4 regions of the Viridibacillus sp. NPDC096237 genome follow, and region 1 is predicted to be linked to each of the others. Evidence: riboswitches for the same ligand, from Rfam matches in the RefSeq annotation. Region 1 holds a riboswitch; each other region holds the start of a gene.
The links. Region 1 has a riboswitch for S-adenosylmethionine ahead of ACQKMD_RS11870 (O-acetylhomoserine aminocarboxypropyltransferase/cysteine synthase family protein). Riboswitches for the same ligand answer to the same signal wherever they lie in the genome.
Positions count from the first base shown of each region.

Region 1 (7,381 bases):
ACGCACTAAAATTTTTGCAATTTCAATATCTACTCCTAATGTCTCCTTAAACTGTTCACGCTTTTCATTTATGATATGATAAATTCCTTGCCCTACAGTACCAAATCCTAGAATTGCTACCTTTACCGCTGCCATACGATCGCCTCCAAAATAATATTGCAATCTTACACTCAATCTCCAAATTGTGTTCAAACCCCATCTAGTATTGATGGTATTGGTATCAAAATCAGATGTTAAAACTCATTGTGTAGTTCAGATTTTGTTTGTTCTTCAGCCCAACACCATATGATATTGACTTCCAATTAATTCAGAGAAAAAGATATATCGCTATTTGCTAATTATGTTGCTGTACTGCTGTATTGAACCCCTTCACAGCGTGTATGCCTCACAATCCCCTTACGAATAGTTCTTCAAATAGTGTTTAGCGATTCTATCAATCACTAATACACTGTGTTTCAATTTTTTTACTTATTGATGATTTTAGACTATTAATGAACAGATTACAAGAAAAATCTTTCGGGAGAGGACAATTGTTTTTCTAGAAAGGTCAAATTAATCCATTAATAATAACATATTAACTGTATTTTAAATTTCCAGACAAATTGTTCATAGTATAAAATATTATACTTTGAAAAGGAAAAAGGATGACATAATGCCTCTCGTCATCCCTTGTCTTGATCTTTTCTTCTTATATAAATACTTATTTTGCTACTACCGCTTCATCTACTTTTGCGAAAGCATTATCTAGAGCTGCAATAATATCTTCAATTGCTTCTAAACCAATTGATAATCGTACAAGCTCTTCAGATACTCCTGCAGCTACTAATTCTTCCGCACTTAACTGTTGGTGTGTTGTAGATGCTGGATGAATGATTAACGAACGTGCATCACCAACATTAGCTACATGGGAGAATAACTCGATATTATCAATTAATTGACGACCGGCTTCACGCCCACCTTTAATACCGAATGTTAGAACTGAACCAAAGCCATTTTTTAAATATTTCTTTGCATTTTCATGAGTTGCACTGTCTTCAAAGCCATTGAAGCTAACCCACTCTACATTTTCGTGACTACGTAGATATTCTGCAACTTTTTGTGCATTTTCATTGTGGCGTGGTACACGTAAATGTAGTGTTTCGAGACCTTGAATTAATTGGAATGCATTGTCAGGACTTAATGTTGGGCCGAAATCACGTAGTAATTGAACGCGCAGACGAGTTGCGAATGCAGCACTTGCAGCATCAACACCATAGCGAATACCATGATAAGATGCATCTGGCTCAGTATAGTCAGGGAATTTCCCTTGTGTCCAATCAAATTTTCCAGCATCAACAGCGACTCCACCGATTACTGTACCGTGTCCACCAATCCATTTTGTTGCAGAGTGCACTACAATATCTGCTCCGAACTTGATTGGATTTGAACCATATGGTGATGGGAATGTATTATCAACAATTAATGGAATCTCATTTTCATGTGCGATATTTGCCAAGGCTTCAATATCTACTACAGTTAAACTTGGATTACCGATTGTTTCCACATAAATCGCTTTTGTATTTTCTTGAATTGCTGAACGGAAATTTTCTGGATCTCTTTCATCTACAAATGAAGCTGTTATGCCATAGCGTGGTAAAGTATTGGCTAATAAATTATATGTACCGCCATATAAACTACCTGAAGCAACGATATGATCTCCAGCACGAGCAATATTTAAAATTGAGAATGAAATAGCAGCCATTCCTGAAGATAATGCTACTGCTGCTGTTCCACCTTCTAAAAGTGCAACGCGTTTTTCGAATACATCGACAGTTGGGTTCATAATACGAGAATAAATATTACCAGGTTCTTCAAGTGCAAATAGTTTTTGAGCATGCTCCGAACTATTAAAAGCGTAAGCGGTTGTACGATAAATTGGTACCGCACGTGCACCTGTTGTTGGATCTGCTACTTGGCCACCGTGTAATAATAAAGTTTCTGGACGTAAGTTAGTCATCATTTATTCCTCCTGAATGTTTTTAGATGGCAAATCGGAGGTATGATGAGGATTTTGTGGAAAAACAAAAACCCTCTTCACTAAGAAGAGGGTTGCATACGCAATTTTTCCTCCCCTTATCTGTCAGATCCGATTAAAAATCTGTAGGAATTAGCACCATTGTGAGTTCGTCACTCACCGGTTGCTGGGCATCGTAGGGCCTATCCCTCCGCCGCTCTTGATAAGAGTATTTGATTCAGTTCCATCTTGTTGACAAGTATAGAAGATATATCGAACCGATGTCAATACCTTTATTTGTCTTTTCTGAAAATTAATTTAATAGATACTCTGTTTAGTCATATAAAATTAATTTAAGTAAACTTTAAATTATGGTAGCCTAAAGAAAGTAAATATTTTCATTTCACAAAGGGGTTTCTAATTATGGTAAAAGAATTACTACGTAGTCACTCTTCTGTACGCAAATATACAGGAGAAAGTATTCCTAAAGAAGTCATTATCGATTTAATTGAAACAGCACAAATGGCGGCAAGCTCTCATTTCGTACAAGCATACAGCGTCATTTGGGTTACGGATGAAGATAAGAAGAAAAAACTTGGAGAACTTTCAAATAATGAGTTCCAGTTTGGAACAGCTGGTGCTTCGTTTTTATTTTGTGTAGATTTTAAACGACTGCAAGTTGCTGGTCAAAAAAATGGTGTAGAAATTATTGCTGATTCTGCGGAAAACGTACTTGTAGGTGTTGCAGATGTTGCACTTTTCGCTCAAAACTTCGTTATTGCTGCTGAAGACCAAGGTTATGGTATTTGTTATATTGGTGGAGCGCGTAATAATCCAAATGAAATTAGCGAATTATTCGGGCTTCCAGAATACGTTTTCCCCTTGTTCGCTATAACAATCGGTGTACCTACTAAGCGAAATGAAACAAAACCTCGTTTACCAGTACAAGCTGTACTGCATGAAAATAATTATGATGTAGAACAATATGACACATTGCTAGATGAATATGATGCAACACTGGAAGCTTACTACGCTAGTCGTGGATCAAATCGTAAAATGGCTAACTGGACAAAACAAATGGCTGACTTCTTAATAGAGCAACGTCGACCACATATCAATGAATTTTTGGCGCAAAAAGGCTTTACTTGGAAGTAATAAAGGAACCTCTAAAATTAGGGATACCTAGTTTTAGAGGTTTTTTGTATGCGTTTGACCTAATTTGCTTCATTTTATAATACTAATTATCTCTTTCACTTAATCATAAACCTATGAAAAAACCTGCCACTATGAAGTGACAGGTAGACATTTCATTTTATTCTTTTACTAATCCTTCTATTACGAGCTCTTTTACAGGTAAGAAGACTTCGCCTGAGTTGATATATTTCACTTCGACTTTGTCGCCTTCTTCTAGATAGATTGCTAGTGGTACAACTTCTGAGTTGACACTATAGTTATCTTTGTTATCTAACATAAACGACACAGTTGTGAAATCGCCATTTTTCTCTTTATAAACTCGAACAATTTTCCCTTTAATTGTCGCTTGTTCTTGTTGCGAGCTACCGTTTACAGAACCGCCACCACGGCTTAAGATCGATTTATATTGTCTTAATGCCTCATTTGGAGTTGTACCTGAAACTGAAAGCTCAGGATTAGCTGCTGAGACGATGAAATAGTTTTGTAAGAAACCATTTGAATCGAGAACTGGTGTTAACCAGCTTGCCTCACCATAGAAGTTATAGATGATTGGCATTTGACCTTGCCATTTTTTCTCAATGAATTTCTTTTCGATTATTTGTAATGCACCTTGAGAATCCATGTACGAATCTTCTTGATTTCCAGTGTAATATGTTGCCTCTCCTGTGCGACCATTTGTAAGTGAATAGCCAAGCATCGAATCGACACCTTCTTTTGGACTTGTAAAGTCTGTGAAGTAGTACATATCGCCATTCTCATCAAATATCGGGCTAACATTTGCTTCAGTTCCTTCATCTGAAGGTAATTTCACATCTTTTTTACCAAATTTACTATTCCAGAAACCATGAATATAGTTACCGAAATAGCTATTTTGGAGACTAACTGCTTCAGGAGAAATTGCGCCATCGATAAATGCTGGAACATCTTTTAATGCAAATGTTTGGGATTTACCAGTTTCAGCATCTACCATGACAATTCCTTCTGCGTCAAAGCCGTTACGAGCTGTAATGAATTTACCATATGAACGAATATAATACGGTTTACCGTCATCATCTACTTCAAGTTGCGGCTCACCGTAGAAGATTTTCGTCGGATTTTCTAAACGAATATGACGCTCAATATTATAGTTTAAGAAAGACGAAGTTGTATATTTCATTTCTGATTTGATGAACTTTGGATTATCTGAAGAGTCTGTCGCACTCATTTTAAAATAACCCGGTGTTACTTTCCCCTTCGTCCATTTAAAGAAGCCTGAGAATTCAACAGGAGCGATGTATACAAATTCACCGTTTACCTTTTGAATTTGTAAGCTACCTAATTCATAGTAACTTGTATTTGGTACTTGGCTAAATGCTTTTTTCATTTTATTACGTGCAAATTTTGGTGGCACGCTTGCTGGCTTTTTTGTTTCATCGAATGCTTTCAATTCAACTTTTTGTGTCATTTCAGCTGATGAGAATTTATCATTCGCATTAAATAGAGGTGCCGTCAAAATATATACGCCAAAGCCTAAGCTTCCTAAAAACAGAATACCTTTTAAATTACGTTCCATACCACTTGCAGACCATGCTCCAAGCGCTGTTAAAACAATCATAGCTGGCCATAAAAGCGTCCAGTTTTGATCAATTATTAGAACATAGTAAATTGTAGCTGTAGCTATAAAAGCAACTATGAATACGAAAATAAAAAATTGGATTTTGAATTTGGTTTTCAAATCTCCATCTTCTGTCTTACTTGTTATCGGTACAATTAATAGTCCAGCTACTGCTGCAACTATGGCCGACATTATTAATGTAGCAATCATTTTAACCATCCTTTCACATATCTATTTTACGATACAACCTCTAGAAAGTTTCAGTTATATTTTTTATTAGAAAGGTTTTATTGGTTAACGGCAAGAATACTCTTTAATACAAGGAGGTAAGTACATGAAACAAAAGATTCTTATAAGCGTAATCGTCCTATTTGGTATCATTTATATTTTCTTTATACCTGCTGAACCAGTTATTGTGAAACTTAGCTTTAAAGTAGTTCCAATGCTGCTCATTATTTGGTTAGCTTCACTTCAAAAAGCACCACCTAATACAAGTTTTAAGAATTGGTTACTACTCGGTTTGCTCTTTTGTATGATTGGTGACGCAACGCTTCAGTGGTTTTTAATTGGGTTATCCAGTTTTTTAATTGGGCATATCTGTTATATCGTCGCATTTATTCAATTAAAGGAGAAAGCTATTATTAAACCTGCAGCTAGTCTTCTATTACTATATGGGGGATTTATGATTTTTTGGATCGCTGGGACTGTCTTTAAATCTGGGGACCTTATTTTAGCCATTGCAGTTGTCGCGTACATCACTGTTATTTTAACTATGGGCTGGACAGCAATTCAGACAAACGCGAAATTTGCTATTATTGGGGCTCTGTCATTTATTTTTTCTGATTCAATATTATCGATTAATATGTTCATTACAGATGTACCATTTTCGCATGCACTTATTATGGTGAGCTATTACGGTGCTCAGCTATTATTTGCTATTAGCATTTCTTATTATTCCGTCATCCGAAAGAAAGTGTTAGAATAGTGACAATGCTTTTACAATAAGGGGGCTATTCCAAAATGAAAGAAACAGTAATTGAACGACTAGTACGCTATGCGCAAATCGATACACAGTCTGATGCTGAAAGTGAAACAACTCCATCAACTGAGAAACAGTGGGATCTACTTCGTGTACTGGAGAAAGAATTAGCCGAAATTGGTATGACTGAAATTTCACTTGATGAAAATGGATACCTATTTGCAACACTACCAGCTAATTCAGATAAACAATTACCGATAATTGGTTTTCTAGCACACGTTGATACTGCCACTGACTACACTGGTACAAACGTTAAGCCACAACGTCACGACAATTACGATGGTGGAGATATTCAACTAAATGCAAACACAATTCTATCTCCAAAAAATTCGCCAGAACTTGCTAACTATGTAGGTCAAACTTTGATCACGACTGATGGTACTACATTACTTGGTGCTGATGATAAAGCTGGTATTGTTGAAATCATGACAGCTATGGAGTATTTAATTGCTAACCCTGATATTAAACACGGAAAAATCCGGGTTGCTTTCACACCTGATGAAGAAATCGGCCGTGGACCACATAAATTTGATGTTGACGCATTTAATGCTGATTTTGCTTATACAATGGATGGTGGCCCTTTAGGCGAATTACAATATGAAAGTTTCAATGCAGCTGGAGTAAAAGTAAAAACTTACGGCGTAAGTGTACACCCAGGCTCTGCCAAAGATAAAATGGTCAATGCTATTACAGTGGCTATTAAATTTCAATCTTATATGCCTGAAGATGAAGTACCTGAAAAAACTGCTGGTCATGAAGGCTTCATTCACTTAATGAACTTCAATGCACATATTGAAGAAGCAAGACTTTCTTATATCATTCGATACTTTGAACGAGAAGAATTTGAATCAAGAAAACAATTGTTTAAAGAAGCTGAAGCTAAAATTAAAGCTGAATTCGGTGAAAGTGCCATTACTGTTGAAGTAGCAGATCAATACTTTAATATGGCAGAAAAAATTGAACCAGAAAAACACATTATTGAAGTAGCATATAAAGCAATGGAAAATTTAGATATCAAACCTTTAATTTTACCAGTTCGTGGAGGTACAGATGGTTCTCAACTTTCTTATATGGGAATGCCAACTCCGAATATCTTCGCTGGTGGCGAAAATATGCATGGTAAATTCGAGTATGTTTCTGCTGAAACAATGGTCAAAGCGACTGAAGTTATCATTGAAATTGTCCAATTGTTTGAGCAACGAGCATAATGTGAATTAATAGGTAGGTGAAAATTTGAAAGAAATTGCTCTAGGTGTTTTAGCGTCATTATTTTTTGCTGTAACTTTTATTTTAAATCGTGTAATGGAGTTAGATGGTGGTAGTTGGCTATGGAGCTCATCATTACGTTACTTTTTCATGCTTCCCTTTTTACTAGTTATTGTGATGTACCGTAAAGGCGTACAACCAATGACAAAAGAAATGAAAAGACAACCTAAAGCTTGGCTATTATGGAGCTTTGTTGGGTTCGTCCTATTTTATGCACCGCTAACATTCGCGGCTGCCTATGGACCTGGTTGGCTTGTATCCGGAACATGGCAAATTACAATTGTTGCAGGGGTAT
Region 1 covers NZ_JBNNTI010000019.1:1,624-9,004, forward strand. Annotated here, with positions in the region: gene ACQKMD_RS11865 (homoserine dehydrogenase) at 1-135, opposite strand, end outside; gene ACQKMD_RS11870 (O-acetylhomoserine aminocarboxypropyltransferase/cysteine synthase family protein) at 701-1,996, opposite strand; SAM riboswitch class I at 2,110-2,223, opposite strand; gene ACQKMD_RS11875 (NADPH-dependent oxidoreductase) at 2,417-3,148, shown strand; gene ACQKMD_RS11880 (hypothetical protein) at 3,306-4,991, opposite strand; gene ACQKMD_RS11885 (lysoplasmalogenase) at 5,116-5,766, shown strand; gene pepT (peptidase T) at 5,802-7,028, shown strand; gene ACQKMD_RS11895 (DMT family transporter) at 7,054-7,381, shown strand, end outside.

Region 2 (7,381 bases), on a different contig from region 1:
AAAACGACAAGGTAAAAAGTACGGTGTAGTAACAATGTGTATTGGTGGCGGTATGGGAGCTGCTGGCGTATTTGAAATTTTATAAATAACACACAAAAGGGGATGTATTAGTATGACAGAAAAAACAATGAATATCATTAAAGGTGGTAGCTTTTTAACTGAAGATGTGGAACTAGATCGAGTATTTACACCAGAAGATTTCACTGAAGAGCATAAAATGATTGCTAAAACGGCAGAAGACTATGTGCAAAACGAGGTATTGCCAGTCGTTGAGAATTTAGAAAACCATGAGTTTGAGCATTCAGTTCGATTATTGAAAAAAGCTGGTGAACTTGGTCTTTTAGCTGCAGATGTACCTGAAGAATATGAAGGGCTCGGTTTAGATAAAGTAACATCTGCATTAATCGCTGAGAAAATGTCAGTTGCGGGCGGTTTCTCTATTACACATGGTGCACATGTTGGGATTGGTTCATTACCAATCGTATTATTCGGTAATGAAGAGCAAAAACAACAGTACTTACCTAAGCTTGCATCAGGTGAGTTAATCGCTGCTTATGCATTAACAGAACCGGGTTCAGGTTCAGATGCGTTAGGTGCCAAAACAGTTGCAAAATTAAACGCAGAAGGCACACATTATGTATTAAATGGCGAAAAGCAATGGATTACAAACGCTGGTTTTGCGGATGTATTCGTCGTATATGCGAAAATAGATGGCGATAAATTTTCAGCATTCATAGTAGAACGCGAATACCCAGGTGTATCTGTCGGTGCTGAAGAGAAGAAAATGGGAATTAAATCTTCTTCAACTCGCACGCTAATTTTAGAAGACGCACAAGTGCCAGTCGAAAACTTACTTGGAGAAGTAGGTCGTGGTCACATCATTGCATTCAACATATTGAACATCGGTCGTTACAAGTTAGGTGTTGGTTCAATTGGTGCATCGAAACGTGCACTAGAATTAGCAATTTCGTATACAAACCAACGTCAACAATTTAAAACACCGATTTCATCTTTCAATTTAACAAAAGAGAAATTATCAACAATGGCTTCTAAGCTTTACGCTACTGAAAGTTTAATCTACCGTACAGTAGGATATTTTGAAGATCGTATGGGTCAATTAAGTGAAGAAGAACAAAAAGATGGTAAAGCAATTGCAGCTTCAATTGCAGAATATGCAATTGAATGTTCTATCAATAAGGTTTTTGGTTCAGAAACACTTGACTACATCGCCGATGAAGCGGTGCAATTACATGGTGGATATGGTTTCATGCAGGAGTATGAAGTAGAGCGCATTTATCGTGACTCACGTATTAACCGAATTTTCGAAGGAACAAACGAAATTAACCGCTTCATCATTCCAGGTACATTTTTGAAGAGAGCAATGAAAGGTGAGCTACCATTATTGCAACAAGCAACGAGCCTACAACAAGAATTATTAATGCTAATGCCTGAAGAAATCAGCGATGAACCATTAGCACAAGAAAAATATCTTGTAAAAAATGCGAAGAAAATTGCCTTATTAGCTGCCGGTCTTGCTGCACAAAAATATGGTCCAAAATTAGATGCTGAGCAAGAATTGCTAGTGAACATTGCGAATATCGCTAACCAATTATTTGCAATGGAGTCTACTGTATTACGTACAGAAAAAGCTATTGCTCGTGATGGATTAGATAAAGCAAGCCAAAAACTACTATACACTCAAATCTTCTGTCAGGAAGCATTTGAAGAAATCGAAAAAGAAGCAAAAGAAACAATCATTACAGCTGTAGACGGCGACAACGCTCGAATGATGCTTTCTGCTCTTCGTAAACTAACTCGTAATAACCCGTACAATGTTATTGCGAAAAAACGTGAAGCTTCAGTTAAACTTATTGAAGCAGAAAAATTTGTTGTCTAAAATAAGCTAGATGAAAATCCGAACACAAAATTGTGTTCGGATTTCTTGCTTGTAGGCTATACTCCCACTACAATAGAATTAAATAGTTTGGAAAAAGGAGCATGTATATGTCTATTTTATTGATTCAATATCCAAAATGTACAACTTGTCGTAAAGCAAAAGCATGGTTAGAAGAAAATGGGGTAAACTATACAGCGAAGCATATCGTTGAAGAAACACCTTCTAAAGAGGAATTAAAACAGTATTTAGATGCAAGTGGTTTACCGCTGAAGAAATTTTTTAATACTTCAGGAATAAAATATAGAGAGTTACAATTGAAAGATCGTCTTGCTGATATGTCGGAAGATGAGCAATTAGAATTGCTTGCTTCAGATGGTATGTTAATTAAGCGTCCGATTGTTACAGACGGTAAAAAAGTAACGTTAGGTTTTAAAGAATCAGACTTTGAAGAGACGTGGAAATAACACAGACATATGCTTGTTTTTACACTGGAAATATGTCAAACTTAAAGTGAATGTAATTACATATTTGGAGGGGTATTCATGAGCACACCAAAAGACTTACGCTATTCTGAAGAACATGAATGGGTAAAAACTGAAGACGGAAAAGTACGTATCGGTATTACACATTTCGCACAATCAGAACTAGGCGATATCGTTTTCGTTGAACTTCCACAAGTTGGAGATGAATTAGTAGCAGACGAGCCATTCGGCAGTGTAGAATCTGTAAAAACTGTATCTGAACTTTACGCACCGATTTCCGGTAAAGTAGTTGAAATTAACGAAGACCTAGAAGAGAGCCCAGAGTTCGTTAACGAATCTCCATATGAAAAAGCATGGATGGTTGTTGTTGAACCAGCAGATAACGCTCAAATTGATGCATTATTAACTGCTGAACAATACGAAGCAATTATCGAAGAATAAGATTCAAAAACGCCGTGCATTTGCTCGGCGTTTTTTTAAACTTAGTAAGCGGCAAAAAGTATTTGTTAGGAGGGTATATATGACTTTTAACAAGCTGATTATCGTAGAAGGGCGCCAAGATAAGTTGAAAATTGCGCCAATACTAGCAGAGGATATTCCGATAATATGTACGAATGGAACAGTTAGTGCAAGTCGATTAGAAGAGATCTTGGCACTCTATGATGATTACGAGATGTATGCATTTTTTGATGCTGACTCATCGGGTGATAAACTCCGTGCTCTTTTTAAGAGAGAGTTCCCAAATGCTCGTTATTTATACACCTCCTCTACTTATAAACAAGTAGAAGCTACTCCAAGAAGACATTTAGCTAGAATATTATTAGCTGCAAATTTTAAAGTTCATAAAGAATATCTTATAGTATAGGAATGACAAACATGGAAGAATGGTCACGTGAACAATGGGAAGAGATGATGAAAACCTCCTCTCTTGCGGCTTTTTATTTGTATACACCATTATGTGGTACATGTGCAGTTGCGTCGAAAATGATGGATGTTGTAAAGCATGTCGTAAGTGATATCCCGATTGGTAAAGCGAACTTAAATTATATACAAGATGTAGCATTTGATTATGAAATAGAAAGTGTCCCTTGCTTAATTATTTCAGAAAATGGTAAAATCCGCGATAAAATCTACGCATTTCAATCAGTACCTTATTTATTTGAGAAATTACAATTAAATGATTGACGTTAAAGTAATAGCGTGATAAAGTAGCAATCATAACTAATTAAATATTGTCGTTACTCTTATTTAGAGAGGTGGAGGGAAGTGCCCGATGAAGCCCGGCAACCGTCATATTTATATGGCACGGTGCCAAATCACACAAAGTATTTACTTTGGAAGATGAGAGAACGGTTTTACGTATATAGTATTGCGTTGAACCCTTCTGTTAATCTGCAGAAGGGTTTTTTAAATTTCAAAAAGATGCCATTAGAAAGTGCATACTTTTTAGTTTTAAAATAAAGGTGGTATGACAGTGATTAAGTTAGAAAATGTAATGAAAAAATATAAAACCGCTAACGGAGAGTTAACTGCTGTCAAAGATGTGAATTTATCTGTTGAAAACGGAGAAATATTCGGCATTATTGGATACAGTGGAGCGGGCAAGAGTACGCTCATTCGTTTATTAAATGGTTTGGAGCAACCGACATCCGGTAAAGTTGTTGTAAATGGCCAGGAAGTTTCATCGATTAAAGGAATTGCGTTACGTAATGCACGTCAAAAAATCAGTATGATCTTCCAACATTTCAATTTACTTTGGTCACGCACTGTAGAAGAAAATATAGCATTTCCATTAGAAATTGCAGGTTTATCTAAAGCTGAGAGTCAAAAGAAGGTATTAGAGCTTATTGAATTAGTTGGTTTAAAAGGAAGAGAGAAAGCATATCCTTCTCAACTATCAGGTGGTCAAAAGCAACGTGTTGGTATTGCAAGAGCATTAGCTAATAATCCAGAAGTATTGCTTTGTGATGAAGCGACTTCAGCGCTTGATCCTGAAACAACGGATTCAATTTTAGATTTACTAGTAGATATCAATGAAAAATTGGGTTTAACAATTGTGCTTATCACACATGAGATGCATGTAATTCGTAAAATTTGTCATCGTGTGGCTGTGATGGAAGCAGGACAAGTCGTAGAAAACGGTGATGTTCTAGAAGTATTCCAATCACCACAAGCAGATGTTACAAAACGCTTTGTATCTCAAATTACTGACACAAACGAGCGTAAAGAATCAATTGGACAAATTATTGAAAACTACCCATCAGGAACACTTGTGAAATTAACTTTTGTAGGCTCTTCAACTGGCCAGCCAGTTATTTCACATTTAAGTCGTGAACTTAATCTGGACTTGAATATTGTCCATGGGAATATTTCGCAAACGAAGAGTGGTCCATATGGTACGCTCATCGTACAGCTAGATGGTAATAAGGATAATGTACAAAAAGCAGTGACATATATGAATGAACATGGAGTAAAAACGGAGGTGATCGAAAATGCTTAATGATCTCTTTCCGAATGTAGATTGGGTGAAAATGTGGGAAGCAACAATAGAAACACTATATATGACAAGTGTTGCTACAGTTTTCACATTCGTAATTGGTTTAGCTTTAGGTATTTTGCTGTTTTTGACAAGCCCTCAACAATTATGGGCAAATAAATTAGTCAGTTGGTTAACAGGTTCGCTTGTGAATATTTTCCGCTCGATTCCTTTCATTATTTTAGTAATTTTATTAATTCCATTTACGAAGCTTTTACTAGGCTCAATTCGTGGTCCAAATGCAGCTTTACCGGCATTAATCATTGGAGCAGCTCCATTTTATGCGCGTATGGTTTTAATAGCGTTGAAAGAAATTGATAAAGGTGTCATTGAAGCGGCACGTTCAATGGGTGCAAAGACGTCTACAATTATCGGTAAGGTACTAATACCAGAATCTTTACCAGCTTTAGTTTCGGGTATTACTGTAACTGCTATTGCGCTTGTTGGTTACACAGCAATGGCAGGTGTTATTGGGGCAGGTGGTCTTGGGACCTTAGCGTTCTTGGACGGTTTCCAAAGAAGTCAAAGTGATGTAACGTTTGTTGCAACAATCCTCATACTAGTTGTCGTATTTGTTATTCAATTTATCGGCGACCTTATGACAACGAAAATAGATAAAAGATAATTGGGTTTAACGGTATAACCGATCATATATAACTAATCAGTTAAAAAGGAGAGTTAAGAACATGAAGAAACTTGTAGCAGGAATCCTAACGGGAGTACTGGCACTAAGCCTAGCAGCTTGTGGTAGTAAATCAGATGAGAAATTAAGAATTGGTGCAGCTAATGTACCGCATGCTAAAATTTTAGAAAAAGCAGCACCACTTCTTGAAAAAGAAGGTATTGATTTAGATATTCAAACATATCAAGACTTTGTTTTGCCGAACCAAGATCTAGAAAATGGCGATTTAGATGCGAATTATTTCCAACATATACCTTATTTAGACCTTGAAAATAAGAAGAAAAACTATGATTTCGTTAATGTTGGTGGAGTGCACATCGAACCAATTGGTATCTATTCTAAAAAATATAAAAAACTCGAAGATCTTCCGGAAGGAGCAACAATTCTTCTAAGTAACTCTGTAGCTGACCATGGACGTATGTTATCTTTACTTGAAGCGAAAGGCCTTATCACATTAAAAGAAGGCATAGATAAAACTGCAGCTGAAATTAAAGACGTTGCAAAGAACCCGAAAAACTTAAAATTTGATGCAAACACTGCACCTGAAATGCTTGTACAAATGTACAAAAATAACGAAGGTGACGCAGTATTAATTAACTCTAACTTCGCTATTGATGCAGGTATTAGCCCAGGAAAAGATGCAATTGCATTAGAAGATAAAAAATCTCAATACATTAATATAATTGCTGTTCGTAAAGAAGATGAGAACAACGAAAAGATTAAAAAACTAGTTAAAGTTCTTCATTCAAAAGAAATGCAAGACTATATATTAAAAGAATGGAATGGGGATATCGTTCCTGTTTCTGAATAAGAACTAACTGAAACACCCAAGCTGAATCTGCTTGGGTGTTTTTTATATACTTAAGGGATTCTATAGAATAAATAGTGTAAACCTCGTTATTACTTAATTATTACGTTTTAATTATAATTATCAGAAAATACTAAATCTTTTGGATTATTAATATACTATTCACTTTAATAAGTGGGTGTGATAAAGTGTGCTTATGCTTTTAGAAGAGACATATGTATTTATGAGGAGGACAATTTATGAAGATTAAGTTTGGTTTACTCCCGCAAATTATTGTAGCGATAATATTGGCGGCTTTACTTGGGACTATCATGCCGAAAGATGGCGTTAGAATATTTGCAACATTCAATGGCTTATTCGGGAATTTTTTAAACTTCGTCGTACCGTTATTAATCGTCGCGTTTATTGCACCTGGAATTGCACAATTAGGTAAAGGTTCAGGAAAGTTATTAGGATTAGCAACTTTCTTTGCGTACTTCTCTACTTTAATCGCTGGATTCTTTGCATTCTTCATAGCTTCAAATATTCTACCTAAGTTAATTTCAACTTCGGGTAGTGAGCAATTTGCTAACCCAGAGGAATCTTTGGCGAAAACATTCGTAGTAATTGATATGCCTCCATTGATGGGGGTTATGACGGCTTTATTACTAGCTTTCATCCTTGGTATCGGTATGGCAGCTATTAATAGTGAAGTTATGAAAAAATTCTTTGATGAATTTAATTTAATAATTGATAAAGTGATTTCGAAAATTATTATACCACTATTACCATTCCATATTTTTGGTATTTTCTTAAATATGACTTTTGCTGGTCAAGTAGCAAAAATCCTTTCAGTATTTGCACTAGTATTTTTATTAATCATTTTAATGCATATATGTATTTTAGTTTTACAATATGTAGTGGCAGGTGCCGTTAATAAAAAAAATCCGTTCTATCTATTAAAAACAATGGCACCTGCATACTTCACAGCTCTTGG
Region 2 covers NZ_JBNNTI010000011.1:60,038-67,418, reverse strand. Annotated here, with positions in the region: gene ACQKMD_RS08840 (acetyl-CoA C-acetyltransferase) at 1-85, shown strand, start outside; gene ACQKMD_RS08835 (acyl-CoA dehydrogenase family protein) at 113-1,897, shown strand; gene ACQKMD_RS08830 (arsenate reductase family protein) at 2,005-2,361, shown strand; gene gcvH (glycine cleavage system protein GcvH) at 2,440-2,820, shown strand; gene ACQKMD_RS08820 (hypothetical protein) at 2,900-3,244, shown strand; gene ACQKMD_RS08815 (thioredoxin family protein) at 3,256-3,564, shown strand; SAM riboswitch class I at 3,621-3,727, shown strand; gene ACQKMD_RS08810 (methionine ABC transporter ATP-binding protein) at 3,854-4,879, shown strand; gene ACQKMD_RS08805 (methionine ABC transporter permease) at 4,872-5,540, shown strand; gene ACQKMD_RS08800 (MetQ/NlpA family ABC transporter substrate-binding protein) at 5,602-6,408, shown strand; gene ACQKMD_RS08795 (dicarboxylate/amino acid:cation symporter) at 6,645-7,381, shown strand, end outside.
Region 2: it holds a riboswitch for S-adenosylmethionine, as region 1 does, so the genes downstream of both, ACQKMD_RS08810 (methionine ABC transporter ATP-binding protein) here and ACQKMD_RS11870 (O-acetylhomoserine aminocarboxypropyltransferase/cysteine synthase family protein) in region 1, are expected to answer to the same signal.

Region 3 (7,381 bases), on a different contig from region 1:
CTTATGTTGTTTCTAATGTTTTTTTACCTTTACTAAAGAATTTTTCAAGTATCGAGAAGATTTTCTCAATGATTAATGACAATACCCAATAAATGATTGCTAAAGCGATAAAAATTTCTAGAGCATGTGCATTTATATTGCTGGCGATAATGAGATTGGCTTTTCCAACGACATCGATTAGCCCAATTGTATACGCAAGTGCACCTTCTTGTAGTAAGGCGATTATTCCGTTACCGAGATTTGGTAGTGCTACAACCAAAGCTTGTGGAAAAATAATACGACGATACGCTTGAAAAGGCGTTAGACCAACACTCACAGCAGCTTCGTATTGTCCCTTATCAATTGATCCATAAGATGAACGAATTACTTCAGATATAATTGCTGCAAATTGTAGTGTGAAAGTTACAATAACGAATATTGCTGTATCAATATCATGCAGATTAATGCCGAAATTTTCAGCTAGGGCAGGTACACCATAGTAAACGAGAAATAGTAACACAATTGAAGGTGTACAACGCATGATAGTTGTATAAACGTTTGCGAGTTTCTGAGCAATTTTACTATTACTCAGCTTGGCTATCGTAAGCAATAAACCAAAAAAAGAACCTAGTAAAATGGACAGACCTGCTATCATAAATGTCACCTTTAGAAAAGGGAGTAAAATAGGGAGTGACTCCCAAATATAAGATGCATCAAAATATTTTTCCATATGCTCACCATCTTCATTTTGTATTGGAAAGGCTGTTGAGTTTAATGACTCAACAGCCTAAGGAAGTTACGTATGCATAAACAATTAACGTTCCACTTGCTCAAGTACTTCAAATAAATCACGATCGTAGAATTTTTTGCTCAGTTCATTTGTTTTTTGTTTTTCTTTAATTTGTTTTATAGCTTTGTCATATGCGTCTGCAAATTTCTGTTCTTTTTTATTGTACAGTGGCCATGTTTTAATAACAGCAAATTCGTTATACACAATGTCATCTGCTAATTTGTGATAAGCACCTTCTTTTGCAGAAACTTGTTGATCGAACATACCTTCAATCATTACACCGCCATCTACTCGGCCTTCATTGACCCATTGAACAATATCGATAGTGAAAGCATCTCCAGCTTTTAGTTTCACTTTGTTATCTGGATTTTTTTGATTGTATTCATCAATGACTGTATATTGAGCATTATTTGCAGCAATTGGTGCTAGAGAGAATCCTGCTGATGCAAAGTCTTTTAGAGATTTAATATTTTCATCCTCTTTACGTAATACCAAGCCCGCACTACTTAAGCCAAGGAACTCTTTAGGATAGATGAATTTTTCTGTACGCTCTTCAGTGAAAAAGGCATTTTTGACACCGACTTGGTATTTACCTTGTTCGACACCAATTAATAAGTCGTCACTAGTTGTGCCTACATATTCAAATTTATAATCTGGTAATAATTCATCCACTAGTTTCATTACTTCTACATCGTATCCAGTTGGATTACCCTGGTCATCAATATATGAGATGGGCTTACTAGCTTGATCAAAGGCAACTTTCACCGTACGTACTTTTGATGAATCTTCCTTGCCTTTGGAATCAGATGCCTCACTTGTTGAGCAACCAGCTAAAATTGCTATTGAAGTAATACCGACTGCTGCAAATTTTAATAATTTTTTACTGAACATATCTTAAATCTCCTTTTTAATTTTTTTTAATTATTAATAGACAATCTAATTCTGTTGTTTCTGTTCTTCAATAGCTGTTAATGCCAATTTTGTAATGGTCATATCATCCATTGGAGGATTGTGTAGCCCAGCACGTACATTGCGATAATATCGTTGCAATGGATTAGAGTTTTGTAAACTTTTTGCACCTACTACGCGCATTGCTTTGTCAACGATATCAATGGCTGCATTAGTCACTGTATGTTTGGCAACAGCAATTTCATGTGTCAATGAATCTCTTCGCTGTGGATCATCGTAAGCTTCAGCTGTACCATATAGGACAAATCTAGATTGCTGTAGCTTTAACTCAATTTCACCTAATAGATGCTGTACATTCGGTAATGAACATATAGGTGAATTTAAGCTATTTGGTTGATGGTGATTTGCGAAGTGAACTGCATAATCACGGGCTGCTTGTGCTATGCCTAAATATGTTGCAGGAATATGCAATAACCAGCCATTGATTTTACCACCGCTCGGATGGTTTGGTAATTCGACTAAATCCGAGTCACTTACTTTAACATTTTGTAAGATTAAGTCATGACTAGAAGTGCCACGCATCGACATTACATCCCATGTTTCTTCAATAGATAGTCCAGTGGTATCTTTGTGAATTAAGAAGAACCCAACTTGTTGTTTATCTTCAATCCAAGCAGAGGTTAAAAAATAATCTAAAACAGGGGAAGCCGTTGTGAAGGTTTTGCGTCCGTTTATAAGCCATCCATTGTCAGATCGAACTGCATTTGTTCCAGGACGTCCGCCACGAGTGGGGCTCCCGGTGCGCGCTTCACTTACAGAACGATTCACAATAGCACCATTTTGTACTTCATTTGCAAAGAAATTAAGCTGGTCAGCTGTCCATAATTTCTGCTCATACAATTCACCTATAACACCTAGAGTCCAGCCCATTGAAAGTGAAGTGTTTTCATCGTAGCTAGCAAGTGTTTCTTGCAAAAGAACCATATCGTAAACTGAAAACCCTTCGCCACCAAATTCTTTTGGTAAAGTAATTGCGGAATAGCCAATTTCACGAAGTTGGCTAAAACTCTCTTTTGGGAATATAGATAATTCATCTACAGTCGCAGCACTTTTTGCGATTTGAACTTTTAGTAACGCCAATTTATTTAACCATTGACGTTGTAGCTCTGTTCTTATAAATATCTCTTTCATAATAAATCAACCTCATATCCTCTAAGTTTATAATTCTTATAGAATTACTATGTATTGAAGCTATAAAAAATCTCCCATTTATAAAAGAGGGAGCTTTAACGTTGTATATGCACCCTTATCGGCCAAGATTTCTCTTGCTGGAAGTAGCACCATTCTGTTAGACAGTGGTTGCTGAAGCTTCATCGGACCAGTCCCTTAGCTTCTCGTGATAAGTAATATTTTATTGTTTCAATTATTTTACTTTTTATAAAAGTGAAAGTCAATATGAAAAACAAAGTATTTTTGTAGGGATTAAGAATCGTAGTATGTGCCTAATATTACAATTAAAAATCATATAGAACTTCTAGTTAGATTTTTAATGATTATACATTTTAGTGAATATTTTTTAACTTATTATACTTTTTAGGTTTATCACTTATCAAAAGAGGGTAAACTAATCTTAGGTTATAAATTTGAGGGGGAATACTTATGCTAAAGATAGAGAATTTATCGAAAGTGTATAGGGGGGGAAAGAAAGCCGTTGACGATATGAATATTGAAATTGAACGCGGTGAATTTGTCGCCTTTATCGGTACGAGTGGCAGTGGGAAAACGACTGCCATGCGTATGATTAATAGAATGATAGAACCGACCAAAGGTACCATCTATTTGGAAGGGGAAGATTTATCGAAGAAGAATCCAGTAGCATTACGTAGGAGTATAGGATATGTTATTCAACAAATTGGTCTCATGCCACATATGACCATTCGTGAAAATATCACACTTGTACCTAAATTGTTAAAATGGTCAAAGGAAAAGAAAGATCAAACAGCAGAACGCCTCATAGAACTCGTTAATTTACCCCAAAGCTATCTTAATCTATATCCCGCGCAATTATCTGGTGGTCAACAACAGCGTATCGGCGTGCTCCGAGCATTAGCCGCAGACCAAGACATCATCTTAATGGACGAACCATTCGGTGCATTAGATCCTATTACGCGTGACACGTTACAAGACTTGATGAAAGATTTACAGCAACGTCTTGGCAAAACTGTTATTTTCGTCACGCACGATATGGATGAAGCAATTAAGTTGGCAGACCGTATTTGTATTATGCATAGTGGCCAAGTTATCCAATTTGATACTCCTGACAATATCCTATCTAACCCAGCTAATGAATTTGTTCGTGAATTTATCGGCTCTCACCGTTTAATACAAGAAAAACCAAGTGCGAAAATTGTTGATGATGTAATGATTAAACCAATCTCTATTACATTAGAGAAAAGTATTAATGATGCTTTTCGTTTAATGGTGACAAAACGTGTCGACACATTGTTTGTCGTTGATGGACAAAATCATCTAAAAGGCTATATCGATGTTGAAGGTTTAACCACAGCACGACATACTACTTCTAGCATTTCTGAAGCAGTAGAAAAAGACGTTTTTTATGTACGGAATGGTACAAAATTACAAGATTCAGTACGTCGCATTTTAAAACGAAATTTAAAACATATTCCCGTTGTAGATGAAGAGCACCGTTTAATCGGCCTTGTTACACGTGCCAATATTGTGGACATGGTCTATGACACTATTTGGGGTGATGAAGAAATAGAAGGGGATACAAATGTTATTAATCTAGAATAACAAAGAGAAACTCATACTCAACAAAACTAACTAATTAGAAAGGACGTGAGTAAATGATTGATTTTATAACACAAAACGGCGGGGATATTTTGAAAAAAACATGGGAACATTTTTATATATCTGCTATAGCATTATTTTTAGGTATTGTCGTGGCAGTTCCCTTAGGCATTTTATTATCAAAACTGAAAAGAACCGCTAAAATCGTTTTAGGTATTACGAGTGTTTTACAAACGCTACCTTCATTAGCTATTTTAGCAATTATGATTCCATTTTTGGGAGTTGGGAAAGTACCTGCAATTATTGCTCTATTTATCTACACGCTATTACCTATTTTAAATAATACGTATATTGGTATGAAATCTGTTAATCAAGGACTTAAAGCAGCAGGAATGAGTATGGGAATGACAAAAATACAATCCATCGGGATGGTTGAACTTCCATTGGCAATACCTGTTATTATGTCAGGTATTCGATTATCTGCAGTCTATGCTATTTCATGGGCAACTTTAGCATCTTACATAGGAGCAGGTGGTTTAGGTGATTTTATTTTTAATGGACTGAACCTTTACCAACCCGAATTTATTATTGGCGGCGCCGCATTAGTAACTATTTTGGCTTTAATTACTGACTTTATATTATTTAAAGTAGAAAAGTGGGCTACACCAAGAGGTTTAAAAATTGAGCGTTAGGAGGGGAACATGCTTATGAAATATAAACAAATAATTACCATAGGCTTGATTATGACAGTGTTAATTTTATCTGCTTGTTCGCTAACTGGTTCAAGTGATGATAATGACGTGAAAATTGCTTCAATGACAACAACAGAAAGTAAGATCATGGCTAATATGCTGAAATTAATGATTGAACATGAAACGGATGAAAAAGTAGAACTGATTAATAATCTAGGATCAAGTGTCGTACTGCATCAAGCAATGATTAACGGCGATGCAAATATTTCTTCAACGCGTTATACAGGAACAGACCTTACCGGGGCTTTAAAAGAAGGTCCTGTTAAAGATCCTAAAAAAGCGATGGATACTGTACAAAAAATATTCCAAGAGCGCTATGATCAAACATTTTTCGACACATATGGTTTTGCAAATACTTATGCATTCATGGTCACACGTGAAATGGCTGAAAAGCATCATTTGAAAAAAGTGAGTGACCTTAAAAACATCGCAAAAGACTTACAAGCAGGTGTCGATAACTCATGGATCAATCGGGTAGGAGACGGCTATAAAGACTTTGTGAAAATGTATGGATTTGATTTTAAAGACGTTTATCCAATGCAGATTGGGCTTGTCTATGATGCGGTAGAAGCTGGTAAAATGGACGTAATTCTTGGTTATACAACAGATGGCCGTATTGCAAGTTATGATCTCATTGTATTAGAGGATGATCGACAATTCTTCCCACCATATGATGCTAGTCCTCTTGCAAAAAATGAATTACTAGAAGCAAAACCAAAAGTAAAAGCGGCAATTGAAAAATTAATCGGTAAAATTTCAACAGAGCAGATACAAAAGCTCAATTACGAAGCTGACAATAATCTGGTTGAACCAGCTATCGTAGCCGAAAAATTTCTAGAAGAGCATTATTATTTTAAAGTTGAAGAAGGAGGGGAAAAGAGTGACTGATTTAAATACGTTTCAACAATTCTTTTACTACTTCTCTCAAAATGGTTCGTATGTATTTGAGCAGTTTATCACACATTTTCTTATCTCTATTTACGGTGTGATTTTAGCTGCCATCGTCGGGATTCCTCTGGGTATACTTATTTCAAAATACGCTAAATTATCAGGATTTATCATTACGATAGCTAATATTATACAAACTATACCGGCGCTAGCATTACTAGCGATTCTTATGTTAGGAATGGGACTTGGAAAAACAACGGTCATTATTACGGTGTTCTTGTATTCACTACTACCGATTATTAAAAACACATATACGGGTATTAATAATATTAATAAGGATCTTACCGATTCTGGTAGAGGTATGGGCATGACGCGAATTCAAGTGTTGTATATGATTGAGTTACCACTATCACTATCCGTTATTATAGCGGGTATTCGTATTGCACTTGTTGTTGCAATTGGTATTACAGCAATCGGAGCTTTCGTCGGAGCCGGAGGACTGGGTGATATTATCATCCGCGGTACAAATGCTACCGATGGTACAGCGATTATTCTAGCAGGTGCTATTCCTACAGCACTTATGGCTATCATTACAGATGTGATACTTGGTTTTGTTGAGCGCAGATTGGACCCTGTAAAACGTCATAAAAATTTAACGACACCGACAGTGCAAAGCTTGAATGAATAAAGTAAAAGCCTTGAAATCGAAAAGACTTGGTTTCGAGGCTTCTATTATTAATCGTTAATCATCTTCAAATAATCGAACATTAGAGAAACATTTGTATATCTCTCCAAAGAGGCAAGTTCAGCAGAAATGTTCTGCCAACTTTCCGTATACTTTTCATCTAAAGTAATACCAGTAGAAATGGGTAAGAAATTAGAAAGAAACTCTTCTATAGGTTTTTGCTCATTATCTAGAAAGTCCTCAACCTCACGTACTTTATAACGTGTTTCTGGATTGGCTTCGTTAAACAGAACATGTTCAAGTGCTCTTGAAAAATAATAAATTTGATAATGTACTTTGCCAGATATAATGGTATTAAGCGTTCGCATAGTATGAATGTTTTTGCTTTTTAATTTGTTTCTTTCAATAATTTTACTTTGTTGATTACTACTGGGAACACTTATATTTAGGGAATTATAGAGTGTTAGTCTATCCTGCTTTTCATTAATAATAACCGCAGATTCGTCGACGAAGCAGCCATCTGTATCGGCAATTTGAATAATGGCTAATAAATCAGAAGTACCTAAT
Region 3 covers NZ_JBNNTI010000032.1:15,094-22,474, forward strand. Annotated here, with positions in the region: gene ACQKMD_RS15980 (amino acid ABC transporter permease) at 2-709, opposite strand; gene ACQKMD_RS15985 (transporter substrate-binding domain-containing protein) at 794-1,660, opposite strand; gene ACQKMD_RS15990 (acyl-CoA dehydrogenase family protein) at 1,706-2,869, opposite strand; SAM riboswitch class I at 2,982-3,084, opposite strand; gene ACQKMD_RS15995 (betaine/proline/choline family ABC transporter ATP-binding protein) at 3,338-4,492, shown strand; gene ACQKMD_RS16000 (ABC transporter permease) at 4,546-5,181, shown strand; gene ACQKMD_RS16005 (osmoprotectant ABC transporter substrate-binding protein) at 5,197-6,129, shown strand; gene ACQKMD_RS16010 (ABC transporter permease) at 6,122-6,817, shown strand; gene ACQKMD_RS16015 (hypothetical protein) at 6,865-7,381, opposite strand, start outside.
Region 3: it holds a riboswitch for S-adenosylmethionine, as region 1 does, so the genes downstream of both, ACQKMD_RS15990 (acyl-CoA dehydrogenase family protein) here and ACQKMD_RS11870 (O-acetylhomoserine aminocarboxypropyltransferase/cysteine synthase family protein) in region 1, are expected to answer to the same signal.

Region 4 (7,381 bases), on a different contig from region 1:
GCTAGTAAAAATTTCTTCATTTTGAAATCTCCCCTTTATCGCTTATCGATTGCTTTTGAAATGGCATCGCCTGCAAGTTGGATAATTTGGACGATAACTATTAAAATGACAACTGTCGCAATCATGATTGTGTTGTCATAGCGGTAATAACCAAAGCGAATTGCTAAGTCACCAATCCCACCACCGCCGATAATACCGGCCATCGCAGAGTATGCGACTAAACTAATAACCGTCATTGTAATGCCTTGAATAATACCTGATTTCGCTTCAGGTAATAACACGTCTTTTACAATCATCCACGGTGTTGCACCGACTGCAATTGATGCTTCTATGACACCTTTATCAATTTCACGCATAGACGTTTCAACAAGTCTCGCGAAAAATGGGATTGCTGCTACGGATAATGAAACACTCGCAGCTACTGGCCCAATAGTATCCCCAACTAATATTTTGGTTAGTGGGAACAACGCTACTAATAGAATGATATAAGGAATGGAACGAACAAGATTGACAATAAACCCTAGAATTCCATTCAAAAAACGGTTTCGTAAAAATAAACCTTTGCTTGTAATAAATAAAATAATACCTAGTGGTAAACCGATGATTAGCGAGATGCTAAGTGAAATACCAATCATGAGTAATGTTTCACCAAATGCTTTCCATATATCTGGAAGCATACTAAGGAAATGTTCGAAATCAAATAACATCGTTAATCACCTCCACAAACGCACCGCGCCCTTCTAAATAGGAAACGGCTCTCTTCACATTATCCGGATGACCTTGTAGCTCCATTAGGAAAATGCCAAGCGGTTTTTCTTGAATATACTCAATAGTGCCGTGCAGGAAATTCCCGTGTACATCAAAGTTTTGAATCATATCTGAGATGACACCCTCACCAGCGACATCCCCTTTGAATAACACTTTAACCATCTTCCCTTTGACACCTTTAAGAATTGTTGGCGGAAGTTCAAATGATACAACACTACTGATAAACTCTTGGGTTAAAGGCTCAACTGGATTTGCAAAAATGTCATAGACAGAACCCTCTTCAATGACTTTCCCGTCTTGCATAACAACCATGCGATCACAAATTTCTTTGACAACATCCATTTCATGAGTAATCAGGACGATTGTAATATCAAACTCACGGTTGATTTTCTTCAGTAAGCGTAAAATAGAAACTGTCGTTTTTGGATCAAGTGCTGATGTTGCTTCATCACAAAGTAGTATAGATGGGTTATTTGCAAGTGCTCGGGCGATACCAACACGTTGCTTTTGACCGCCACTTAATTGTGCTGGATAGACATCGATTTTCTCAGCTAAACCAACCATTTCTAACAATTCTTTTACACGAGCTTTAATACGAGCTGGCGGTGTAGCTGCTGCTCTTAAAGCAAATTCGATGTTCTCACCGACAGTTTTTTGACTGATTAAGTAAAAATGTTGAAAAATCATACCGATTTTCAAACGAGCTTTTCGAAGTTGCTCACCTTTTAGCTTCGTTAAGTCTTGACCATTTACAACGATACTGCCACTCGTTGGTCGCTCTAATAAATTGATACAACGTAGAAGTGAGCTTTTCCCTGCTCCAGAGTAGCCTACGATACCGAAGACTTCACCTTTGTTGATTTTCAATGATACGTTATTTACGCCCGTAACCTTCCCTTTTTTTGTTTTATATATTTTCATAAGATTCTGAATCTTGAGCATATTGTATCCCTCAAATCTGTTTATATTATATAAATTCTATAGAATTACTAGGTATTTTCTATTAAAAAATACTTCTTTCAATTTTCTGAAAGAAGTATCGTAAATGTAAATTGGCGATTTATCTTCCAGAATGCACTCATTCTGCAGGAATTGGCACCTTCCCTTTTCAGGGGGTTGCCGGACGTCATAGGGCCTATCCCTCGGTCTCTCTAGATAAAGTTCAATATTCGTTTGTAAGTTATGAACTAAATATTACGGTGTAATAATCTAGTTGTCAAACACTTTTTTGAAATTCTGTATTATTTCAAAATATCTTTATATAATTCAGGTCGTCGATCATCATACACTGGAATTCTTTGGCGAATTTCATCAACTATAGAGAAATCGATATCGATAATCGCCATTTCTTCATCTTCTCCACCAGTCCATAATACTTCACCCCAAGGTTCAATAACCATTGATTGACCGTTGAAATTCTGTTTTTTATGGCTAATTCGATTTACTGCAATAACAAAACATTGGCTTTCAATTGCACGTGCTTGTAATAACGTTTTCCAATGATCAATACGTGGTGTTGGCCATTGTGCAGAAACAAAAATTACTTTTGCTCCGTTTAACGCGTGTAGGCGTAACCACTCCGGAAAACGAATATCGTAGCAAATAACACCAGCTGCTGGAATATCACCCAGCTCAAAGTTATTTTTCTTATCACCAGCTGATAAATACAAATGCTCGTCCATTAAACGGAAAAGATGTGCTTTGTCATATTCGCTGACAAGCTCCCCTTTATTGTTATAGACGTACATCGTATTGTAGAATTCACCATCTTTTTTTGTCGATACTGAGCCACCAACTATATGAATTTGCAGTTCTTTCGAAAGCTTTTGTAAAAAATCCTTCGTACGCTCCCCGTTTGGATCTGCTAGCTCTTCTAATTTCTTTAAAGCATAGCTAGAATTCCACATTTCAGGAAGAATTGCGAGTTCTGCTCCCTTATCCGCAGCCTCTCTAATAAATTTTTCAACGTTTGAAAAATTTTTTTCAATGTCCCCGAAGGCAACATTTAACTGTATACATGCAATTTTCATAACTCCACCACCTGTAGACATTTTCTTTAAAAAGTTATAATATTTCTCTTATTATTGCGACTATTTTATACATACGTCTATTTTATCCACAAAGTAGTTATTGTGTATAGAGTATTTAGCGAAAGTTTTTGTAGATAACAAATTTTCGAACAAAATAATTCAAGGGGGTTAGCTCAAAGATGGAATTTTCAACGAGATTACAGCAATTGCCGAAACAGTTTTTCGCAACATTAGTACAAAAAGTAGGTGCCGCAGTGGCGGAAGGTAGAGATGTCATCAATTTAGGACAAGGTAATCCCGACCAGCCAACACCTCCACATATTGTAAAAGCTATGCAGGATGCTGTTACTAATCCGCAAGCTCATAAATACTCACCATTCCGTGGCTTACCTGAATTTAAGGAAGCAATTGCTGCATTTTATGCGCGAGAATACGGTGTTGAAATTGATGCAAATACGGAAGTAGCCATACTTTTCGGCACGAAAATTGGCGTAGTCGAATTACCTTTAGCTATTATGAACCCTGGAGATTCAATGCTACTCCCAGACCCTGGTTATCCAGACTATTGGTCAGGTGTGGCACTAGCTGAAGTCAAGTTCGATACACTTCCGCTACTACCTGAAAACAACTTCCTACCTGATTACACAACTGTGTCAGATGAGGTAAAAAATCGTTCGAAACTAATGTATTTAAATTATCCAAACAACCCAACTGGAGCTGTTGCGAATTTATCATTTTTTGATGAAACTGTGCAGTTCGCAAAAGATAACGATATTGCCATAATGCATGACTTTGCATACGGAGCAATTGGCTTTGATGGTGAAAAACCAGTGAGTTTTTTACAAGCTGACGGAGCTAAAGACGTTGGCGTTGAGCTATATACTTTATCAAAAACATATAATATGGCCGGATGGCGTATTGGCTTTGCAGTTGGTAACGCCAAACTGATTGAAGCATTAAATTTAGTACAAGATCATCTATTTGTCAGCATTTTCCCTGCAGTGCAAGAGGCTGGCATTGCCGCACTTACTAACCCACAAGATTGCGTAACCGAGTTAGTGGCTATGTATGAAAGCCGCCGAAACGCATTAAACGTTGCTTGCGAACGTATTGGCTGGGCTGTGAAAGCACCAAAGGGGTCATTCTTTGCATGGCTTCCTGTACCAGAAGGTTATACAAGTGAAGAATTTGCTGATTTATTACTTGAAAAAGCTGATGTAGCAGTTGCTGCTGGTAATGGTTTTGGAGAATACGGAGAAGGGTACGTACGTGTAGGCCTGCTTGTTGATGAGGACAGGCTTCATGAAGCGATAAAACGTATCTCTAAACTAAATTTATTTTAAGAAATCACATTAAACAAATTGCCTAATAAAAAATGCTCAGCAAATCTGCTGAGCATTTAAAATTATGAAATTACCCCTAGTTCTTTACCTACTTTTTCATAAGTAGCTAAAGCCTCATCTAGCATTTCTTTTGTATGTGCGGCAGTTGGCATGTTACGCACGCGTCCAGTGCCTTTTGGTACAGTTGGGAAGACGATTGATTTAGCGTATACGCCTTCTTCAAAAAGACGAGCAGAAAATGCTTGAGTTAGTTTTTCGTCACCTATGATACATGGTGTAATCGGTGTTTCAGATGCTCCGATATTAAATCCAAGTTTTTTCAGACCTGCTTTTAAATAATCACCATTTTCCCATAGTTGATCACAAAGATCCGTTGAATCAATTAGCATTTGAACTGCCGCAGTAATTGCAGCAACATCACCTGGTGGTAAAGCTGTTGAGAATAAAAATGGACGTGAACGTACTTTTAACCAATCGATTAAATTCTTCTTACCTGCTACGTAACCACCTACTACACCGATTGCTTTAGACAGTGTACCGATTTGGAAGTCAATTTCTTTTTCTAAGCCGAAATGCTTCACTGTACCTTTACCTTTACCCGTAACACCTGATCCATGAGCATCATCTACATATGTAATAAGATCAAATTCTTTCGCAATTTCTACGATTTTAGGAAGTTTAGCGATATCTCCATCCATTGAAAATACACCGTCAGTGATGACCATCACTTTATTGTATAAGCCTGATTCAGTCGCTGCTTTTGCTTTAGCACGTAAATCATCCATGTCAGAGTGGTTAAACGCAATAATTTTTGCTTTTGATAAGCGGCAGCCATCAATAATAGATGCGTGATTCAATTGATCAGAAAGGATAGCATCATTTTTGTCCATAACAGCAGAAATAGCTGCCATATTACAGTTAAAGCCTGATTGGTATGAAATGGCTGCTTCAGTACCTTTGAATTCCGCTAGTTTCGCTTCTAATTTAACGTGAAGATCGAGTGTTCCATTGATTGTGCGGACTGCCCCAGCACCTACACCGTATTTTTCGATTGCTTCTTGAGCAATTTTCTTTAAGTTATCATTTGTTGCCAAGCCAAGATAGTTATTTGAAGATAGGTTGACCAAATTTTTGCCACGCACTTGAATAACTGAACCGTTAGGGCCTTCTACTGGATCTATTTCGTTGTATAAGCCTTGGTCGCGCAGTTGTTGCAAGTTGTCATCTACGAATGTGTTCAGTATGTTTGACAAGAATATCATCCTTTCAATTTCCGATAAAAATATTGTAGCATACTTCCATAATTATTTGTACATCTGAAAAGAACCGTTATAAATAATAAGATAAAAATCATTGAAATTACTACATATACTGTCCTTACAAGAAATACAGTTGTACACTCAGAAAAATTAGAATACTTATTTTCTTGTTGTATCTTGGTGAAAATGGTGCCTCATCAGTGTATTTTAATAAGTAATATCATCATTCTAGATTAATAAAAAATGAGCAGACAATTGTCTACTCATTTTCTACTTATTTCGTTAACTCTGAAAATGTTACTTGTTCTTCACCCATACATCTCAACAATAACTTACGATTGTACGCGAGTGAAAACTGCACAATAGGTCCTAGACCGAATGCCATAAGGACCGTACCAAGACCAACAGGACCACCAAGTAACCATCCTGCTACTGCAACAGTTACTTCCATAATTGTACGCGCTTTAGTAATACTTAGACCTAGCTTGTCCACAGCTAAAAGCATTAAGCTATCACGAGGACCAGCACCTAAATTTGTTGAAATGTACATTCCGCCACCTATACCTAGTAAAACAATACCTATAATGAAGCTAAAAAATTGTAATGCTAAATGATCCACATCAGGTAATAACCAGTTGAAGAAGTCAATGAATATACCGATGCTCAGCATATTGATAAAGGTACCTATTTTAGGTAATTGCCGAGTGCCAATTGCTGTAATACCTATAATAATAAGGCCTGTAATAATCGACCAGCTACCAATGGAAAAACCAAAGTTTTTGAATAGACCTATATGCAGCACATCCCATGAGCCTACCCCAAAGGTTTGTCCTTTAATTGTTAATGAAACACCGAGTGCAATGACGATAAGCCCCATCATAAAAAACACCCAGCGCAAACTATTTATTTTATTCACAAAAATCCTTCTTTCTACAGAAAAATGAAAAGCCCTCTACGCAAGAAGCATAAAGCGGCTTTTCAATGATAACTAAACTATTATAACAAAATACGGCCCTATTTAAAATACAACTATCCTAGATTTATATAATAGAGGCGAATTTAGCATTAATGACTTTTGCTAAGTCTGCTGGTTGAATGCAAATTTGCATACCTATTTTCCCAGCGCTAACAAAGATATGATCAATCGATTTAGCAGATTCATCTATGAAGGTTGAAAACAACTTTTTCATACCAATAGGTGAACAGCCACCTCTGATATATCCTGTAGTTGGCAATAAGTCTTTAACATGTAGCATTTCTATTTTCTTTTCTCCAACAGCCTTTGCAGCAGCCTTCAGATTGAGTTCTGCTGCTACTGGAATGACAAAAACGTAAAATTTTCCTTTGCCAGCAGTAGCAATAAGTGTTTTAAAAACATTCTCGACAGGTTGTCCAATTTTACCTGCAACTGTAATGCCATCGACTTGACCATCTGTAATTCCATATTCTGTCAGTGAGTATGGCACTTTTTTTTGATCTAATAAGCGGACTGCATTTGTTTTTTGTACTTTTGCATTTTTAGCCAAAACATTCACTTCTCCTAAGCAATACGATAAAAGCTAGGCTTTGTCACTCTAAATCCTGATTTCCCCATCTGTACATGATATGAATAACGAGAAATTGCTCGATCGAATAGACGCTGTTTAAGCCTTTGCTCTAATGTTTGTGTTAAATTTGTTACTTGCCCAAATTGATTAGTAGAATTTTCTGTTGTAACTTGTTGATTTACTTCGGTGATTTGATCACGATTTCGCTGGATTATCTCAGTTGCACCTTCAGCATTGCGTATATCTTCCTTCATAGGTTCCGACGTCTGTTCCATGTTATCCCTTGCTTTAGCACGGAATTGCTGATCCTTTTGTTGAAGCTCACGAATAGCAGCTTGGACTTCCGGCTGATGTTGTTTTTCCTTTTTACCCGTAAGCAAGTCCATTAGCTCTTCCAAAGCTGGATTCGACTTTGGTTGGAAATACTGTGCTGT
Region 4 covers NZ_JBNNTI010000002.1:159,097-166,477, forward strand. Annotated here, with positions in the region: gene ACQKMD_RS03630 (MetQ/NlpA family ABC transporter substrate-binding protein) at 1-20, opposite strand, end outside; gene ACQKMD_RS03635 (methionine ABC transporter permease) at 36-707, opposite strand; gene ACQKMD_RS03640 (methionine ABC transporter ATP-binding protein) at 697-1,710, opposite strand; SAM riboswitch class I at 1,826-1,930, opposite strand; gene ACQKMD_RS03645 (carbon-nitrogen family hydrolase) at 2,010-2,798, opposite strand; gene ACQKMD_RS03650 (pyridoxal phosphate-dependent aminotransferase) at 2,978-4,141, shown strand; gene ACQKMD_RS03655 (glycine C-acetyltransferase) at 4,204-5,403, opposite strand; gene ACQKMD_RS03660 (YczE/YyaS/YitT family protein) at 5,675-6,316, opposite strand; gene ybaK (Cys-tRNA(Pro) deacylase) at 6,441-6,926, opposite strand; gene ACQKMD_RS03670 (hypothetical protein) at 6,941-7,381, opposite strand, start outside.
Region 4: it holds a riboswitch for S-adenosylmethionine, as region 1 does, so the genes downstream of both, ACQKMD_RS03640 (methionine ABC transporter ATP-binding protein) here and ACQKMD_RS11870 (O-acetylhomoserine aminocarboxypropyltransferase/cysteine synthase family protein) in region 1, are expected to answer to the same signal.